4 regions of the Delftia sp. JD2 genome follow, and region 1 is predicted to be linked to each of the others. Evidence: predicted binding sites of a transcription regulator. Region 1 holds the regulator's gene; each other region holds the start of a gene.
The links. The regulator FNR, encoded in region 1, switches genes on or off when oxygen is low (the NO sensors DNR and NnrR bind a similar motif). The targets are predictions, from matches to a motif close to TTGATNNNNATCAA.
Positions count from the first base shown of each region.

Region 1 (4,651 bases):
GCCAGGCGGCGCGGCCAGCAGACTCCAGCCAGGCGGGCTGGCGGGCCTGCACCATCATGGCCAGGCCCCAGGCCATCACGGCGACATGGGTCAGTGTCCAGAACGGCTGCAGCGCCGTGGTCTGGCTGGTGAGCCAGGACAGGCTCTCCATGGCCAGGGCCGAGGCAGCGCCCAGGCTGGCATAGCCGGCCAGACGGCCGCCGTGGAACAGCGCCGTGCGCAGCCACAGCCGGCTTTGCAATCCATGCACGGCCACCACCTGCGAGCCGCCGCCCTGCCCCGCCCCGCCCGTGACCACGCCGCAGGGCGCAGCGCACATGGCAAGGCAATGGGGCCCGCCGACGAGCCCCATGATCAAAGCGGTCCAGAGCAGCGACAAGAGCATGGGGCCTAGATGATCCTCGAAAACCGCGCCCGGTTCTTGTCCGCCTGCAGATATCGGTCAAACAGCATGGCCACGCCGCGCACGAAGTACCAGCCCATGGGCGTGACCTGGAAGCCCTCGTCGCTGATCTGCACCAGGCCCTTGGCCTGCAGGTCCTCCAGGGCCGCCATCTCGGGCGCGAAGTACTCGCGAAAGCCCAGCAGCCAGGCCTGCTCCATGGGCTCGAACAGCACGGCGCCCTGACACATGATGGCCATGATGACGGCGCGGCGCACCAGGTCGTCGCGCGACAGCGCCAGGCCCCGCACCACGGGCAGGTGGCTGGCGTCGATGGCGTCGTAGTACTCCTCCAGCGTCTTGGCGTTCTGGCTGTAGCTGGCGCCCACCTTGCCGATGGCCGACACGCCCAGCGCAATCAGGTCGCAGTCGGGCTGAGTGCTGTAGCCCTGGAAATTGCGGTGCAGCCGGCCCTGGCGCTTGGCCACGGCCAGCGAGTCCTCGGGAAGGGCGAAGTGGTCCATGCCCACATAGACATAGCCACCGTCCATGAACGCGGCGATGGAACGCGACAGCATGGCCAGCTTGTCGGCCCCCTGGGGCAGATCCTCGGCCGCAATGCGCCGCTGCGGCTTGAAGCGCTCGGGCAGGTGGGCATAGGCATAGAGCGCGATGCGGTCGGGCCGCAGCGCGTTGACCTGGGCCAGCGTGCGCTCGAAGGATTCGGGCGTCTGCTTGGGCAGGCCGTAGATCAGGTCCACGTTGATGGAGGCAAAGCCCAGCTGCCGCGCGGCCGCCACCAGCTCGAACACCTGCTCTGCCGGCTGCACGCGGTGCACGGCGATCTGCACCTGCTCGTCGAAGTCCTGCACACCGAAGCTCAGGCGGTTGAAGCCCAGCTCCTTGAGCACGGCCAGGCGCTCGACGCTGACGGTGCGCGGATCGACCTCGATGGAGTACTCGCCACCCGGCTCCAGCTTGAAATGCTCGCGCAACAGGCCCATCAGCGTGCGCAGCTCGTCGTCGGAGAAGAAGGTGGGCGTGCCGCCGCCCAGGTGCAGCTGGCTGACGGTCTGGCCCTTGCCGCAATGGGCCGTGTGCAAGGCCATCTCGCGCGCCAGGTAGTCCAGGTAGACGGCGGCGCGATCGTGGTGGCGCGTCACGATCTTGTTGCAGGCGCAGTAGTAGCAAAGCGACTCGCAAAAGGGCACGTGCACATACAGCGACAAAGGCATGGCACGCGCTGCGGTACTCGATTTGCGTTGTTGCAGCGCCAGGATATAGTCCTCTGCACCAAAGGCCTCGACAAAGCGGTCGGCGGTAGGGAACGAGGTGTATCGGGGCCCCGGTACGTCAAAGCGACGCAGCAGCTCTGGGGTGACAGCGGTCATGGGTTTTTTCCTCTAATACCTCGACTGTGCCGCAGCACATCGGTCATGTCCTTGACTCACATCAAGAGTTGTTTGAGGGACTGCTGCGACAATTTGATCCAACTCATCGCAATCCACGAGGTCACCGCCGGCACGCTGTGTGCCGCTGATGTTTATCACTCCATGAACCTTCAGACCATCAAAGCCTCCTGCTCCAACTGCAACCTGCGCGAACTGTGCATGCCCATGGGCCTGGATGCCGAGCAGATGCAGCGCATCGACGACATCGTGGCCACGCGCCGCAAGGTCAAGCGCGGAGGCCTGCTGTTTCGCAACGGCGAGACATTCACCTCGCTGTACGCCATCCGCACCGGCTTCTTCAAGACCTGCGTGGCCACCGAGGACGGACGCGACCAGGTCACAGGCTTTCAGATGGCCGGCGAGATCATCGGCCTGGACGGCATCGTCAACGACCACCACACCTGCGATGCCGTCGCACTGGAAGACGCCGAAGTCTGCGTCATGCCCTTCGACAAGCTGGAAGACCTGTCGCGCGAGGTCACGGCCCTGCAAAACCATGTGCACAAGGTCATGAGCCGCGAGATCGTGCGCGAGCACGGCGTGATGCTGCTGCTGGGCAGCATGCGCGCCGAGGAGCGCCTGGCCGCCTTCGTGCTCAACCTGGTGCAGCGCCTGCATGCGCGGGGCTTTTCCAAGTCGGAACTGGTGCTGCGCATGACGCGCGAGGAAATCGGCAGCTACCTGGGCCTGAAGCTGGAGACGGTGAGCCGCACCTTCTCCAAGTTCGCGGACGACAACATCATCGAGGTGCGCCAGCGCCATCTGCGCATCCTGGACACGGAGGCGCTCAAGCGCATCGTCAACAGCCAGCAGTGCCAGTGAGGCTGCAGGGGCGGCAAGCATTCATCCGCCAATGAACAAGGCCCGCGACAGCGGGCCTTGTTCATTGCGGCGGGCTCTCGCTCAGTCCCGCCCCAGCCCCTGCATGGCCAGATCCGGGTCGGGCTCGGAGACCACGCCGTCATTGAGATCGCGGGCCGAGCGGCCCAGCATGGTGGTCATCAGGCTGGAGAGCATGGTCACGCCCCAGAAGGCGAAGAAGGCCAGCGTGTAGATGCCCTGGCGCGACCAGCCCAGGTCGCCGAGCCAATGCAGCTCCAGCGGGTCCACAAAGGCAAAAACCAGCATCTCCATCACGGCGGCTGCCAGAAAGGCAGGCCAGGCAATCCACATCCAGCGTTGGGCCAACATCAGCGATCTCCTTGTGCTGTCGAGGGGTCGCCTTCATTGTGCGCCGCGCCAACGCATGGCGCCAAGCCCCGCAGCGCCCTGCACGCCTGTAGGAAACCCTCACCCGTCGCGCATGCCGGAGATGCGATCCGCCATGCAAAAAGGCCACGACTGCGGCCTGTTGCAGGAGTGCACGGCGATCAGCGGTCCGTGGGGTGATCGTGCGCGGGCGTGGCCGCATGGTTGCGGCCGGTGACGGCGGGCGCCATGCTCTTGGGCACTTCGCGCACGCCATCGGCACGCTCGTTGATCGTGATGCCGTTGCGGTAGTAGTCGGGGTCGATCACGGGATCGGCGCCATTGATGGCGATGATGGCCGTGATCACGGCAGCGACCACCACGGCCGCCGGGCCGGCCACCACCAGCCAGACATGGCCGAACTTCCACCAGGGCTTGCCGGCGTCGGGGTGCGAGGGAGCCTGCGCGGGCGCGGGCGCGGACACTGCGGGACTGGAAGACATGGGAAACCTCTTTCTTTCAGGCGGCAGGCGCGGACCGTGCCGCGCCTGCCAGGAACATCACCGGGGCACCAGGAAGACGGCCTTTTCGGACGCGCGTCCCGCGCCTGAATGCACGGCATCGATATCGAAGAATACGGTGTGCGAGCCCGGCTCGGCCGAACCGTAGGGAATCTGCAGGCGCGCCGCAATGCCGCGCGTCTCGGCCGGGCCGACCTCGACTTCCTGCTCGGACGCCAGCTCCAGCCCATCGAGGCCATGGGCGCTGATGCGGTAGCGCTGGGCCTGCTCGGTGGCATTCATGATCTGCAGGCGGTAGACATTCTCCAGCTTGCCGCCCGCCACGATGCGCGACAGCGAGGCGCGGTCGCGGATCACGTCCACCTTGACCGACTGGCGCAGCGCCAGGCTCACGATCATGGCCACGCTCAAGCCGATCAGCACGGACGAGTAGATCAGCACGCGCGGACGGAAGATGCGGCGCAGCACCTGGGCACGCCGCCACAGGCCGGCCATGGCGTTCTGCGTGGTCAGGCGGATCAGGCCGCGCGGGTACTCCATCTTGTCCATGATGGAATTGCAGGCGTCTATGCACAGGCCGCAGCCAATGCATTCGTATTGCAGACCGTTGCGGATGTCGATGCCCACGGGGCAGACCTGCACGCACATCTTGCAGTCGATGCAGTCGCCCAGGCCCTGGGCCTTGTAGTCCACCTTCTTGGTGCGCGGCGCACGCGGCTCGCCCCGGCCCGTGTCGTAGCTGACGATCATGGTGTCCCGGTCGAACATGGCGCTCTGAAAGCGCGCATAGGGGCACATGTACTTGCAGACCTGCTCGCGCATGTAGCCCGCGTTGCCATAGGTGGCAAAGCCGTAGAACAGCACCCAGAACATCTGCCAGCTGCCCTGCAGCGCCAGCAGCTCGCCGCCCAGCTCGCGGATGGGCACGAAGTAGCCCACGAAGGTGAAGCCGGTCCACAGCGCAATGGCGATCCACAGCAACTGCTTGAGCGACTTCTTCCAGGCCTTCTCGAAGGTCCAACCGTTCTTGTCCAGCCGCATGCGCGCGCTGCGGTCGCCTTCGACCTTGCGCTCCACCCACATGAAGATCTCGGTGTAGACCGTCTGCG
Region 1 covers NZ_LFJT01000049.1:37,642-42,292, reverse strand. Annotated here, with positions in the region: gene ACM14_RS22495 (sulfite exporter TauE/SafE family protein) at 1-385, opposite strand, end outside; gene hemN (oxygen-independent coproporphyrinogen III oxidase) at 391-1,773, opposite strand; gene fnr (fumarate/nitrate reduction transcriptional regulator Fnr) at 1,936-2,655, shown strand; gene ACM14_RS22480 (hypothetical protein) at 2,737-3,024, opposite strand; gene ACM14_RS22475 (FixH family protein) at 3,204-3,524, opposite strand; gene ccoG (cytochrome c oxidase accessory protein CcoG) at 3,582-4,651, opposite strand, start outside.

Region 2 (4,651 bases), on a different contig from region 1:
CGGGCAGCAGCCTGAGCGCCCAGCGCTGCTTGGGCTCACCCTCGGAAGCAATCCATTGCTGCACCAGGGCCAGCGCCAGGCGGGCACGGTTGTCGGCCGGAATGCGCGCCAGCAGCTCGCCGGCCAGCGGCGGCAGGCCGCCTTCGGCAATGGCGGACACATGCAGCAGCACGCGGGCCGCGTGTTCGGACAGCGGCGCGCACAGCGCCAGCAGCTCGGGCGTATCGAAGGGCTTGATGGCCGCGCTCAGGCGCTTGATGGAGGCGAGCTGGGCTTCCAGATCCACGCCGCCAGCGGCAGACGCTGGCGATGCGGCACTTGCCTGGCTTTCTTCTGATGTCGAGGCGCCCTGCCCTGTCAGGCCCAACTGCTGCAGCCGCTGCTGCACGCTGCTGGCCGAGGCCGCATCCAGCTTGCCGCCGGCCAGCAACTGCGCCAGCAAGGGACCGACAGCGGGGTCGGGGTGGGCCAGCAGCACGTCGCGGCAGGTCAGCAGCAGGTTCTTGGGCGGCTTGTTCAGCCAGCCGGCATCCACCAAGCTGGCCAGCGGAATATGGGCGGCCAGGCCGGCCATGGCGGCGCGCAGGCCCTTTGCGCTGCTGCCTGCGATGAGCGGGGTCAAGGTGGGCAGCGTGGCCTTCAGGCTGGCGGTGTCGAACGCGGGCAGCACATTGACCAGGTCCTTGACAGGCACCTCGGCCAGATCGGCCGGGCGGCGGGTCACCAGTTCGCGGATCACGCTGCGGTAGCGGCGCAGCTCGTCCTCGCGGTCGCAGCGCTGGGCCATGGCGGGCAGCAGCAGGGGCAGCAAGGCGGCATCGTCGTGCTTCATGACATGCATGGCCAGCGCCAGGCTGATCTGGTAGCGGCCATTCTCACGCAGCTGCTTGGCAAAGGGCGCGGGATCCTCGGCCACCAGGCGGTCCAGCAATTGCAATGCGCTCGTCCGCTCGGCGCGCTGGGAGTAGGTCAATTGGCTGAGCAGCAGCGCGGCCAGTTCCTCTCGCCGGGGCGCGCCGGCACTGGCCCAGCGCTGCCCGATCAGGTCGGGATCATCTATGTAGGATTTGTCGAAGAGCTGGGGATGCTCGGCAAAGAAAGGCAGCCAGTCCTTCCAGCCCTGGCCCTTGGGCTGCCTGGGCTGGCGCTCGTTGCGGTAGTGGTCCAGCACATCGTCGAACAGCTTGCCGCCCACGGCGGCGTAGCGCAGCAGGTCGGCATCGTTCAGTTGGGCGACCAGGGGCTTCCAGGCCGCGTGGTACTCATGGTTGCGGCGGAACCCGGCCTCCTCGCGCAGCGCCAGCGCCCAGTCCAGCGTGGACGTCACCTCGTCATAGGGCATGCCGGGATAGCTGAGCCAGGGCAGCAGGCTGCCGAGCACCAAGCCTATGCCCTTGTACACAGGCAGGTCGGCGCTGCGGGCGTGGGCCAGCCATTGCTCGGCCAGCACGCGCACTTCGGTAGCCACATGGGCATTGGTCAACTCCTCGCTGCGGCCCGACAGCACATGGCCGCGCGGCACGGTGAGCCGCGCAAAGGCCAGCCAACGATCGCCGTCACGCGACCAGGGTGCGTCGCTGCCGCTCAGATGCCCCAGGATGTTGAGACAACGCTCCTCGCAGCCGCGCAGGAAGGTGCGTGCCTCGTCGGCCCGCCCGTCATGCAGGCGGGCGTCGAGTTCGGCGGCAAAGGCCTCGTCGCTGAGGCTTTCATGCAGCCGGTCATAGAGATCGCTCAGAGAAGCCGCGTGAAGATCGGTAGTGCTCATAAAGATGAGGAGATGAACAATGTGGGCAGCCGCAAACCAGGGCTTGCCGGGATGGAGACGGGGGTGGAGCCTGCACCGGACGGAAGCAGAAGTTCTTGATCCATCCGGACAGTCCCTCGGAAAACTCACAGATTCATGCCCTGCGTATGTCGTCAGCTTTGGAAAAATCTGTAGCGCCATCCGCAACGGCCACGCCATTGTTCCCCGGCACGCACGCGGTGCGGGCGCCGATCTTGTCAGGTCGCGGGCACCGCCACTTGACAGGCTGTCAAGCAGGCGACTGCCACCGCTGCGGGCCATGGACTGTACTGGGGACTTTTCGCCCAGGCGTACTGCCCGGCCCCGCCATGCCGCCGATACCATGGACCGCGACATGACACGGGAGCCTGACCATCTCATCGCCGCCGCAGCCGGCCTGGACCGCGGCGCCCGGCATGCGGCCGACCTGCGGGGCATTGCACCCCGAGCCGGCGGCTCCCACGCCCCCAGATCCCCAGATGGAAACCGCCCAGGGCCTGTGCGCCCTGCGCTGAAGCCCCTAACCCAAGAACCACGACCCCGGAGACACCCCATGCCCCAGACGCACAAGCTCTTTGACGACGACGCCTACCTGGACCGCTGCGAAGCCACCGTGACGGCCGTCAGCGCCGAGGGCATCGAGCTCGATGCCACGGTCTGCTATGCCCGCAGCGGCGGCCAGGCCGGCGACACCGGCACGCTGACCCTGGCCGATGGCCGCAGCCTGGCCCTGATCGACACCGTCTATGCCGATGACCGGCAGCGCATCCTGCATGTGCTGCAGACCGATGCCCCGCCCCAGGTGGGCGAGCGCGTTCAGGTAGCCATCGATTGGGACAGGCGCCACCGGCTGATGCGCCTGCACACCTGCCTGCACCTGCTGGGCGTGCTGGTGCCTGTGCCCGTGACGGGCTGCAGCATCTCGCCGGACTCGGCACGCCTGGATTTCGACCTGCCTGAATCCACGCTGGACAAGGCCGACCTGACGGAGCGCCTGAACGCCCTGATCGCCGCCAGCCATGCGGTGAACGTGGACCGCATCACGCCCGAGCAACTGGCTGCACAGCCCGACCTGGTGCGCACCGCAGGCGCCGCGCCCCCAGGCGGCACGGCGACGATCCGCATCATCGACATCCCCGGCCTGGACCGCCAGCCCTGCGGCGGCACGCATGTGCGCAGCACGGCCGAGATCGGCACGGTGGCCGTCACCAAGATCGAGAAGAAAAGCCGCACCAACCGGCGCGTGGTGGTGCAGTTCGCCTGACACCTTCCAGACCTGTTGATGCCAGACCTGTCGATGCCAGGCCTCAGGACATCCAGGACCTGGGCGCCACAGGCCCGCTCGCCTCAGGGGGCCCATCGCCTCCCTGCGCCAGCCCCTCGCCCTGGCTACCGGACTTTCGCACCAGTTGCAGGATCTGGTCGAGCTGGTCATGCTCGACGGCGATCGAGTGCAATCTGAACAGCACATACGGAATGAGGACGCTGGCGCAGGCCATGGCCGCCAGCGCCGCCTGTTGATGGGAGCTGTCGACGAAGAACGCCGTCAGCAAAAAGATGGCGCCGATGATCGAGCCTATGAAAACAAGCAATCTCATACATTCCCTCTATTTTCAGCAATCGTACCCAAATGTGACTGACGTGAGTAGAGGCATGCGAGCTGTGGGGTTGCCCGTCGCCAAAAGACCACGGGCGGCAAAACCGTTTTCCTGCGGCAGCCCGAATGCATGCCCTGCATGCGCGACGCCATACCGCATGCTCCAAGCGCAAGTCTTCGAACTCTTTTGACTTGATTCAAATCAACCTGCCGCCCCCGATCCTGTCTATGCTTGAGGCAGCCATACAAAGCATCCATGGCGACAGACCGCCTGCCGGTCCATGGCCCTCGGATGCCAGCCACCTCACCCGCTTTTCAAGGAGAAAACAATGGCAAAGCAATGGAAGCCCGTCCTCTTGGCCCTCGCAATGACTGCCGTCGCCGCGCCTGTGCTGGCCGCCGACTGCGCCGTCGAGATCGAAGGCAACGACGCCATGCAGTTCAACAAGCCCACCATCAGCGTGCCCGCCAGCTGCAAGCAGTTCACGGTCAAGCTCAAGCACGTGGGCAAGCTGCCCAAGACGGCCATGGGCCACAACTGGGTGCTGAGCAAGACGGCCGACCTGCAGCCCGTGGCCAATGACGGCATCGCCGCTGGTGCCGCCAAGGACTTCGTGAAGGAAAAGGATGCCCGCGTGATCGCCCACACCAAGGTGATCGGCGGCGGCGAGAGCGATTCCGTCACCTTCTCCACCGCCGCCCTGAAGGCCGGCGAGGCCTACAGCTACTTTTGCTCCTTCCCCGGCCACTCCGCGCTGATGAAGGGCACGCTGACGCTGGCCAAGTAAGCCGGCGATCTGCCTTGGCGCGGGGCCTTGTGCCCCGCGTTCTACCCGGCGGCACTTCGGTGCCGCTTTTCATTTGTGGAGATCGGAGCAAGCAGCCTGCCCGCCGCGCTTCGTGCCTCTTCAGTGCCGGCCTGAGGCCCCCCTGCCATGCGAGAGGCCCTGCATCTCCACGCAACCCTTTTGCATCAGGCGCAACAGCAGCTGGGTCCAGCTGGCGTCGGCCCATTTGGCGCTTTCCAGCACCAGGGAGCGCGCGGCCTGCAGGCCGTCGCCGGGCTGCAGCTCCACGCGGAAACTGCCGCGTTCGCGCTGGGCCGTGACGGCCACCACGCTGCCCAGCAGGGCGATGTCATGCGAGGGCCTGGGGCCCTGCGGGCCGTCCAGGTCCACGCGCAGCACGCAGCCGGGGCGCAGTTCGTAGGTCCATCGATGGTCGGCATGGCCGGCCGCGCCCATGGCGTTCATTTCGGCAAGCCGCTG
Region 2 covers NZ_LFJT01000064.1:22,543-27,193, forward strand. Annotated here, with positions in the region: gene ACM14_RS25140 (DUF4132 domain-containing protein) at 1-1,768, opposite strand, end outside; gene ACM14_RS25145 (alanyl-tRNA editing protein) at 2,340-3,050, shown strand; gene ACM14_RS25150 (hypothetical protein) at 3,094-3,384, opposite strand; gene azu (azurin) at 3,713-4,171, shown strand; gene ACM14_RS25160 (hypothetical protein) at 4,292-4,651, opposite strand, start outside.
Region 2: a site for FNR is predicted at 3,576-3,589, ahead of azu (azurin). Genes of this name have one in related genera too.

Region 3 (4,651 bases), on a different contig from region 1:
AGGTGCTGGCCAGCCATGCCTCGCTGATGTCCACCTGGGGCCTGCGTGCCACGCCGGCCCTGGTCTGGAAGGATGACAAGGGAGTGGTGCAGGTACGCACCGGCCTGCCGCCGGGCCTGCTGGAAGAGGTCATGGGGACGCGCGGCAGGAAATGACGAGGACGACCATGAGCACAAGCCGTTCTCCCGCCGCTTCCACCGCCTCCAACGACTGGAGCGACCTGTTCCCCGCCCGGCCGGATGCGCCGCCGCTGCGCATCGTGCTGCATGCGCCCACACCCGGCGCCCTGGCCCGTGCACGCAGCAATCTGGCCAACCTGCGCCAGGACCGGCCCGGTGCCGAGGTCCGCATCGTCATCAACGGCCCGGCCGTCGAGGCGCTGCTGGACGCCGCGCCGGGCACGCCGCAGCATCTGAATGCGGACGCCCTGGCCCATGCGCTGGTCTGCCCGAACACGCTCAGGAAGCTGGGCCGCGAGGCGCCTGCCGGCATGCGCGTGCTGCCGCAGGGCGGCATCGAGTCACTGGCCCTGCTGCAGCAGTCGGCCTGGTGCTACGTGCGCTGCTGAGCGGCCTGCGCCAGCGAGGCCAGGCAGCGCGCCTGCCATTGGTATTCAGGCTCGAACGATTCGCGGTCCGTGACGGCGCCGTGGCCGCCCTCGCCATAGACCATGGCGTAGGCCGCATAGTCGGCCGCCTGCAGCGCCCGGCCCGCCAGCCCATGGGCCGTGGCATAGGTGGCGGACACGGCGGCATGGCCGCAGCCGTCGAGGGAGCGTGATCCCTGGTGGTGGTTGGCCAGGCTGGCCGCCTCGCGGGCCAGGCGGTCCAGCTCCTGCCTGTCTATCTGGCCGTCCAGGTAGCGGCGAAGGCCTTGTGCGCAGCGGATGACGTCCGGGTCTTCCAGCAGGTGCGCGATGCGGTCCACGCAGGCCTGTGTGAATTGCAGCCTCAGGTGCTCGCCGGCTTCGGCGGCAAGGTCCAGTTCCGAAGCAAGGCTGTTCAGGGCATGGTTCATGGAGAACTCCTTGGCAGTGGCGACACAAGCAGCGTAGACCGGGGCCGCGCACGGAAACAAGAGGGTGATTTCCGATACGCGCCCCGCATTCCCGAGGAATGCAGTCACCCTGTTAACCCCGTCTTAATCCCTGCGCCACACGCTATGGACTGCCTTGGGCGCCTGTCCATGGCAGGCAGTCGGTGGCACTTTGCAAGCACTTGGCAGGCACTCGGCAGGCACTTGGAAAGCCCATTGCTTGACTCACATCAAGCCGCCAAGGCCCTGAATTTCATATATTAAATTCAATATAAAAAGCATATTTTTAATGCTTTATTGAGTTTGAGCGACCACGATCCGTGGCCGCAGGACGATGAAAGACAGGCCATGCCAAAAACATCCCGCGCCGGCAGCGGCTGCAACGACTGCAGCTGCAAGCCCTCCTCCCAGGACATCCCCGCCCCTACCCTCTCCCATGCGCAGCCCGCCGCCGGCAAGCGCGGCTTCCTGCAGGACCTGCTGGCCGCTGCCATGGCGGCCGTGGCCCTGCCCGTGGCGGCGGCCGCGCCCGGCACCCCGGGTTTCCAGCCGCCGCGCCGCCCCGGCGAGGCCGGCAGGCGCTACGGCATGCTGGTGGACCTGCGCCGCTGCATAGGCTGCCAGGCCTGCACAGTGAGCTGCTCCATGGAGAACCTGCCGCCGCTGGGCCAGTTCCGCACCACGGTGCTGCAGTACGAGGTGCAGCACGCGGGCAACGAGGACCTGCCGCCGGCCATGCTCAACCTGCCGCGCCTGTGCAACCACTGCGACAACCCGCCCTGCGTCCCGGTCTGCCCGGTGCAGGCCACATTCCAGCGCAGCGACGGCATCGTGCTGGTGGACAACGAGCGCTGCGTGGGCTGCGGCTACTGCGTGCAGGCCTGCCCCTATGACGCACGCTTCATCAACCACGAGACGCAGACCGCCGACAAGTGCACCTTCTGCGAGCACCGCCTGGAAGCCGGCCTGCTGCCGGCCTGCGTGGAAAGCTGCGTGGGCGGCGCCCGCGTGATCGGCGACCTCAACGACGAGGGCAGCGAGATCCGCCAGCGCATGCGCGAGCACGCCAAGGACCTCAAGGTGCTCAAGCCCGCCATGGGCACGGACCCGCATGTGTACTACCTGGGATTGCCCGACGCCTTCGTCGACGGCGTGGACGGGCAGGCCAGCGTGCGGCTGGTCACTTCCCACTGAACGCAAGGAGCACCCCATGCACATCGTCGAACTCCTGACCCCCGCCTACGAATCGGCCTGGCTGCCCTGGGCCGTGCAGTACTTCTTCCTGGCCGGCATTGCCACGGGCGCCGCCCTGCTGGCCGCCGCCTGCGCCTGGGCGCCGCGCGGCAGCGCCATGGCGCGCCTGCTGCCGGCCGCCGTGCTGGTGCTGGCCGTCAGCGCCATCGCGGCGCCCGTGTCGCTGCTGGCCGACCTGCACCAGCCTGCGCGCTTCTGGCATTTCTATGCGCACTTCACGCCGTGGTCGTGGATGTCGGTGGGCGCCCTGCTGCTGCCAGCCTTCGTGGGACTGGCGCTGGCCTTCGTGCTGGCCTGGTGGCTGGGCCGGCCGCAGTGGCTGCGCTGGCTGGCGCCGCTGCTGGCCGTGTCGGCGCTGACCATCACCGCCTATACCGGCGCCGAGCTGATGGCCGTGCGCTCGCGCCCGCTGTGGAACACGCTGTGGGTGCCGCTGAACCTGGCACTCACGGGCTGGCTGGCCACGGTGGGCTGCATGCTGGTGACGGCGCGCTTTCTGCCCGCCCGCCACCGCCCCGATGCCGGCGCCCTGCAGGCCCTGCGCATGCTGGGCCTGGCGCTGGCGCTGTGCCTGCTGGCCATGGTGGCGGTCTGGGCCGTTGCCGGCTGGCTGGGCCAGGGCCGCTCCTTCCAGGCGGCGCTGCAGCTGTGGCAGCAGTTTCCCGTCTGGCGCCTGAGCATGCTGGGCTCGGCCGTGGCCGGTGCCGCCTTGCTGTGGGCCCTGGTGCGGGGCGGGCAGCGCATGGCCTGCCCGCGCTACACGCTGGCCCTGGGGCTGGGCCTGGCCGCCGCGGCCTGGGCCTTCCGCTGGGCGCTGTTCATGGGCGTGCAAGGCGTGCCCAAGTACGGCGCGGGCCTGTACATCTACCACATGCCGCTGGGCGGCGACGGCCTGCTGGGCATGTTGGGCGTGGCCGGCCTGTGCATTGCACTGGTGACGCTGGCCACCTGGGCGCTGGAGCTGTTTCCCGCGCGCTCGGCCGCGGCCCGCGCCCTCTGACACCGCCGCCCTGACGACCCCTCACCCATTCACGGAGCGCGGCCCGCCACCGGCCGGCCGCGCCACAGAAAGCCTTTCATGACCGACAAGAAGAAACTCCCCCAAGCTCCCGAAGATTCCCTGGATGCCGAGGCCGCCCGCCGCCGCCTGCTGCTGCGCGGTGGCCTCACCGCAGGCGGGCTGGCCGCCTTTGCGGCCGGCTACGGCGAGACGCTGGCACGTGGTGCCAAGGGCCTGGTTGCAGGCACCTCGGGCACGCCCACGGCCAGCGCCACGCGCGGCAATTCGCTGACGCCGGAGTTCCGCATCGACCCGGCCACGGGCGCGCTTGCCACCCAGCCCGGCCAGGTGGTCAGCCCCTCCAGCTGCCTGGGCTGCTGGACGCAGTGCGGCGTGCGCGTGCGTGTCGATACCGCCAGCAACCGCATCCTGCGCGTGGCAGGCAACCCCTACCACCCGCTGGCCACCACGCGCCCGGCCGCCATGGACGAACCCGTGCGCGAGGTCTACGCCAGACTGGGCAAGGAGCTGGGCCTGGAGGGCCGGGCCACGTCCTGCGCGCGCGGCTCGTCCATGCTGGAGCACCAGAACGCGCCGCACCGCGTACTCACCCCGCTCAAGCGCGTGGGCCCGCGCGGCAGCGGTCGCTGGCAGAGCATTTCCTTCGAGCAGCTGGTGCAGGAAGTCTGCGAGGGCGGCGATCTGTTCGGCGAAGGCCAGGTCGAGGGCCTGCGCGCCATCTGGGACACCAAGACGCCGCTGGACGCCGACAACCCCGAGTTCGGCCCGCGCTCCAACCAGTTGCTGGTGACCGACGCCTCCAACGAAGGCCGCGCCCAGCTGCTGCGCCGCTTTGCGGGGCCGTCCTTCGGCACCGTGAACGTCAGCAACCACGGCGCCTACTGCGGCCAGAGTTTTCGCGTGGGTGCGGCAGCGGCCCTGGGCGACCTGCCCGGCATGCCGCACGGCAAGCCGGACTGGAGCCATGCCAGCTTCGGCCTGTTCATCGGCGCGGCACCCGCGCAGTCCGGCAACCCCTTCCAGCGCCAGGGCCGCGAACTGGCCGAGGCCCGCTCGCGCGAGGACAACCGTTTCCGCTACGTGGTGGTCTCGCCCGTGCTGCCGACCTCGTCCAGCCTGGCTGCGGGCAGCGGCAACCGCTGGCTGGCCGTCAAGCCGGCCAGCGACCTGGCCCTGGCCATGGCGCTGATCCGCGTCATCCTGGACGAGGCACGCCATGACACGGGCTTTCTCGCCCAGCCCGGCCCGGCCGCCATGCAGGCGGCGGGCGAGGCGTCCTGGAGCAATGCCACGCACCTGCTGGTCAACGAGCCCGGCCACCCGCGCCACGGCAGCTTTCTG
Region 3 covers NZ_LFJT01000082.1:14,409-19,059, reverse strand. Annotated here, with positions in the region: gene dsbG (thiol:disulfide interchange protein DsbG) at 1-155, shown strand, start outside; gene ACM14_RS27865 (hypothetical protein) at 167-568, shown strand; gene ACM14_RS27860 (hypothetical protein) at 553-1,017, opposite strand; gene dsrO (sulfate reduction electron transfer complex DsrMKJOP subunit DsrO) at 1,384-2,229, shown strand; gene nrfD (NrfD/PsrC family molybdoenzyme membrane anchor subunit) at 2,246-3,289, shown strand; gene ACM14_RS27845 (tetrathionate reductase subunit A) at 3,368-4,651, shown strand, end outside.
Region 3: a site for FNR is predicted at 1,256-1,269, ahead of dsrO (sulfate reduction electron transfer complex DsrMKJOP subunit DsrO). Genes of this name have one in related genera too.

Region 4 (4,651 bases), on a different contig from region 1:
TCAGCGTCATCATGATGGCCGAGCCGGCCGTCATCATCAGCATGAAGGGCACGACATAGTCGGCCGGAATCAGCTGCGCGCCCACGGTCAGGAAGGCCAGCATCATCGCGCTGATATGGGCCGTGGTGCTGGCGAACAGGTAGTGCGAGAACACGAACACGCCCACCAGGATGGCCGCCACCGGCAGCCAGTCCAGGCCGCTGGCGACGATGGCGTTCTTCATGCCCACGGCAAACCAGGACACCACGCCGAGCTTGTTGAGCTGCTCGGCCAGCATGACCAGGGCGCCGAACCACACAAGGGTGTCCCAGGCGCTTTTCTCGGACAGCACGTCATCCCAGTCGATGGTGCCCGTGATGATCAGCACGAACAGGCCCAGGAAGGCGACCACGGTGGGGTCCAGCACGAAGGCCGGGCCGAACAGCATCTGCGGCACGTTGGCCCACAGCAGCAGCATCAGGCCGAAGGTGCCCAGCATCACGCGCTCCTTGCCCGACAGCGGCCCCATGCGCGCCATCTCGCTGCGCGCGTACTCCACGGCATTGGGCGTGGCCTTGAGCTCGGGCGGCGACAGCAGGTAGATCACCAGCGGCATCAGCAGCAGGCACAGCAGGCCCGGCAGCAGCATGTACAGCGCCCAGGTGGTCCAGCTCAGGTGCAGGGCCTGGCCCGTGGCCTTGGCCACGAAATCCACCACCAGCGGGTTGGGCGCGGTGGCGGTCAGGAACATGGCCGAGGTGATGGGATTGGCGTGGTAGTTGACCAGGGCCAGGTAGGTGCCCACCTTGCCCTGCGTGCCCTTGGCCGGGTCCGACTCGAAGGCATTGGCGATGGACTTCATGATCGGGTGAACGATGCCGCCGCCGCGCGCCGTGTTGCTGGGGGTGAACGGTGCCAGCACCAGCTCGCAGATCGCCAGGCCGTAGCCGATGCCGATGGTGCGCTTGCCCAGCAGGGCGATGAACATCAGGCCGATGCGGCTGCCCAGCCCCGTCTTCTTGAGGCCGCGCGAGATCAGGATGGCCACCACGATCAGCCAGATCAGCGGGCTGGAAAAGCTGCTCAGCGCATCGGTGATGGCACCCTTGGACGAGCCGGAGGTGACCTGGGACAGCGAGACGATGACGATGGCCATCAAGGCCATCACGCCGATGGGCATGACCTTGAGGATGATGGCCACGATGGTGGTCAGGAAAATGGCGACCAGTTGCCAGCCCTTGGGCGTCAGCCCCTCGGGCACGGGCATCAGCAGCAGGCCGAACAGCACGGCGGTGGCGATCAGTGCCGGCACCAGCCGGAACGGCACGGCCGCCTTGAAATAGCGGAACAGCGAGGCGATCTTCTCGAGCATGTGGATCCTTTGCGTTGCCGGAGCGGCGCCGAGAGCGCATGGCCTGCCGGGAGCAAAAGCCCACCAGCCTGCACGGGCACTGGCGGCCGCGCCGCATGACTGACATCATGATGCAGTGCAGCATGAGCCCGGCTTCCAGCGGGCGCCTGCGCCACCGAAGTTTGACAGGCATCAAGGCCGGGCCAGTAAACCTGGCGACCCAGGCCACCGAGCCCCGCTCACATGACAGCATCCCCAGACCGGGTGCCTTTCGCCCCGGTGTACCCATGCAGTGAAAAAAGGAGAAAAGCCGACATGCCAGCCAACCGATTCTTGCCCGAGGAATGGGAATGCCGGCTCCAGGAGATCGACCTGGAGATCGCCCGCCACGCCGTCATCTGCAAGATCCCGCTGCTGCAGGCCGGTGTGGTGGAGCGCGTGCTGGCCAATGACGCCAGCGTCTGCGGCGCCGAGCACGAGGCCGCATTCAAGACCCTGCGCGGCCTTCTGTACATGCACTACACCGAGCTGCTGCACATCAGCGAAGTGCTCAGCCCCGAGGTCGCCCAGGAAATCGCCCACCGCGTGCGCCTGCGGCTGGGCCAGCGCATCGGCAACCAGTTGGGCGGCTGATGCCGGGCTGTCCGCCTGGCCTTTGCCCTGGCGCGAGGGCATGAAAAAAGGGCTACGACAGTTGTCGTAGCCCTTTTCAATTTGGTTGCGCGAGAAGGATTTGAACCTCCGACCTTTGGGTTATGAGCCCAACGAGCTACCAGACTGCTCCATCGCGCGGTATTCCAAAATTATAGCAGATTATTCAGCTGCCTTGGCTTCGGCGGCGCCTTCTTCAGCGCGCTCGACCAGTTCCACGAAGGCCATGGGGGCGTTGTCGCCCACGCGGAAGCCCATCTTCAGGATACGGGTGTAGCCACCAGGACGCTTTGCGAAGCGGGGGCCCAGCTCGTTGAAGAGCTTGGTCACGCTGTCGCGGTCGCGCAGGCGGTCGAATGCCAGGCGGCGGTTGGCAACGGTGTCGACCTTGGCCAGGGTGATCATGGGCTCGATCACGCGGCGCAGTTCCTTGGCCTTGGGAACGGTGGTCTTGATGGCTTCGTGCTCGATGAGCGAATTCATCATGTTCTTCAGCATCGCCAGGCGGTGCGAAGAGGTGCGATTGAGTTTGCGGAGGCCGTGACCGTGACGCATGGTGCTTTATTCCTAAAATATGTAATTAGGGCTTGCGCAAACAAGGATGCAAGCCTGGACCCGTTACCGGATCTGCAGCTTGCCTCAACCGAATTTGCGCAAGTTGTTGATTAATTCGTGCAGCCGTATCAGGTACTGCCCGAGGCACTGAGGCTCTCCAAAAAGGAGAGCCCGCAATTATAGTGCTTAGCGCTTTTCCAGGCCAGCAGGCGGCCAGTTCTCGAGCTTCATGCCCAGCGTCAGACCGCGGGAAGCCAGGACTTCCTTGATCTCGTTGAGCGACTTGCGACCCAGGTTGGGGGTCTTGAGCAGCTCGTTTTCGGTACGCTGGATCAGGTCGCCGATGTAGTAGATGTTCTCTGCCTTGAGGCAGTTGGCCGAACGCACGGTGAGTTCCAGCTCGTCCACGGGACGCAGCAAGATGGGATCAAAGGCGGTTGCGGCACCACGGCCACCGGCCGGAGCATCGAAGACGCTGGCGATATCGCCGCCGTCCAGCTGAGCGAACACGGCGAGCTGTTCCACCAGGATCTTGGCGGATGCGCGCACGGCGTCCTCGGCAGTGATCGCACCATTGGTTTCGATCTCCACCACCAGCTTGTCGAGGTCGGTGCGTTGTTCAACGCGGGCCGATTCGACGGCGTAGCTCACGCGCTTGACGGGCGAGAACGAAGCGTCCAGCACAATGCGGCCGATCGACTTCGTGGACTCGTCGCCATAGCGGCGCACGTTGCCGGGCACATAGCCGCGGCCCTTCTCCACCTTGATCTGCATGTCCAGCTTGCCGCCTTGCGACAGGTTGGCGATGACATGATCAGGGTTGATGATTTCCACGTCGTGGGGCGTCTGGATGTCGCGCGCCGTCACGACGCCTTCGCCATCCTTGCGCAGCGAGAGCGTGACCTCATCGCGGTTGTGCAGCTTGAACACCACACCCTTGAGGTTCAGCAGGATGTTGACCACATCTTCCTGGACACCGTCGATGGACGAGTACTCGTGCAACACACCAGCAATCGTCACTTCCGTCGCTGCGTAACCCACCATGGACGAGAGCAGGACACGGCGCAGGGCGTTGCCCAGCGTATGGCCGTAGCCACGCTCAAACGGCTCCAGAACAACTTTGGCGCGATTGTGGCCAAGCTGCTCGACATTGATCGTCTTGGGCTTCAGCAAATTGGTTTGCATGCAGACTTCCTCTCAATACCCCCGGCTCGTTACACCGGTAAGGCTGGTGAAGCACCCCAGCGCGATGCCTCGCGGCTGGGGGACGGTTTTACAGAAATGTCGCTGCGCGGAATTAACGCGAGTACAACTCAACGATCAGGGATTCGTTGATGTCTGCACCGAACTCGTCGCGGTCAGGCGACTTCTTGAACGTGCCTTCAGCCTTGTCGGCAGACACTTCCACCCATGCGGGGAAACCGACTTGACCAGCCAGTTGCAGGGCTTCGACGATGCGGGCCTGCTTCTTGGACTTTTCACGCACGGCGACCACGTCACCCACCTTCACCATGTAGGAAGGGATGTTGACGGATTGGCCGTTGACCGTGATGGCCTTGTGCGACACCAGCTGACGCGCTTCCGAGCGGGTCGAGCCGAAGCCCATGCGGTACACCACGTTGTCCAGACGCGACTCCAGCAGCGACAGCAGATTGGCACCGGTGTTGCCCTTCTTCTTGTCGGCGGCTTCGAAGTAGCGGCGGAATTGCTTTTCCAGCACGCCGTACATGCGCTTGACCTTCTGCTTTTCACGCAGCTGCAGGCCGAAGTCGGAAGTACGCTGACCGGAAGTGCGGCCGTGCTGGCCGGGCTTGGTGTCGAACTTGGACTTGTCGGCGATCGAGCGACGTGCGCTCTTCAGGAACAGGTCAGTGCCTTCACGGCGGGAGAGTTTGGCCTTGGGGCCGATATAGCGTGCCACTTGATTTCCTTTGTGTCATCTGCCGTGCACAAGCACGGGAGCCGCCCGCGATGTTACACATCTGGGCGGCGGTGGGCTTGGTGAAAAAGCTTAGATACGACGGCGCTTTTGAGGGCGGCAGCCGTTGTGGGGAACCGGCGTCACGTCCGCGATGGAAGTGATGCGGATGCCCAGGGCGCCCAGGGCGCGAACCG
Region 4 covers NZ_LFJT01000012.1:71,023-75,673, reverse strand. Annotated here, with positions in the region: gene ACM14_RS09105 (DASS family sodium-coupled anion symporter) at 1-1,351, opposite strand, end outside; gene ACM14_RS09100 (hypothetical protein) at 1,646-1,963, shown strand; tRNA gene ACM14_RS09095 (tRNA-Met) at 2,046-2,122, opposite strand; gene rplQ (50S ribosomal protein L17) at 2,144-2,536, opposite strand; gene rpoA (DNA-directed RNA polymerase subunit alpha) at 2,723-3,721, opposite strand; gene rpsD (30S ribosomal protein S4) at 3,834-4,457, opposite strand; gene rpsK (30S ribosomal protein S11) at 4,548-4,651, opposite strand, start outside.
Region 4: a site for FNR is predicted at 1,513-1,526, ahead of ACM14_RS09105 (DASS family sodium-coupled anion symporter). Genes of this name have one in related genera too.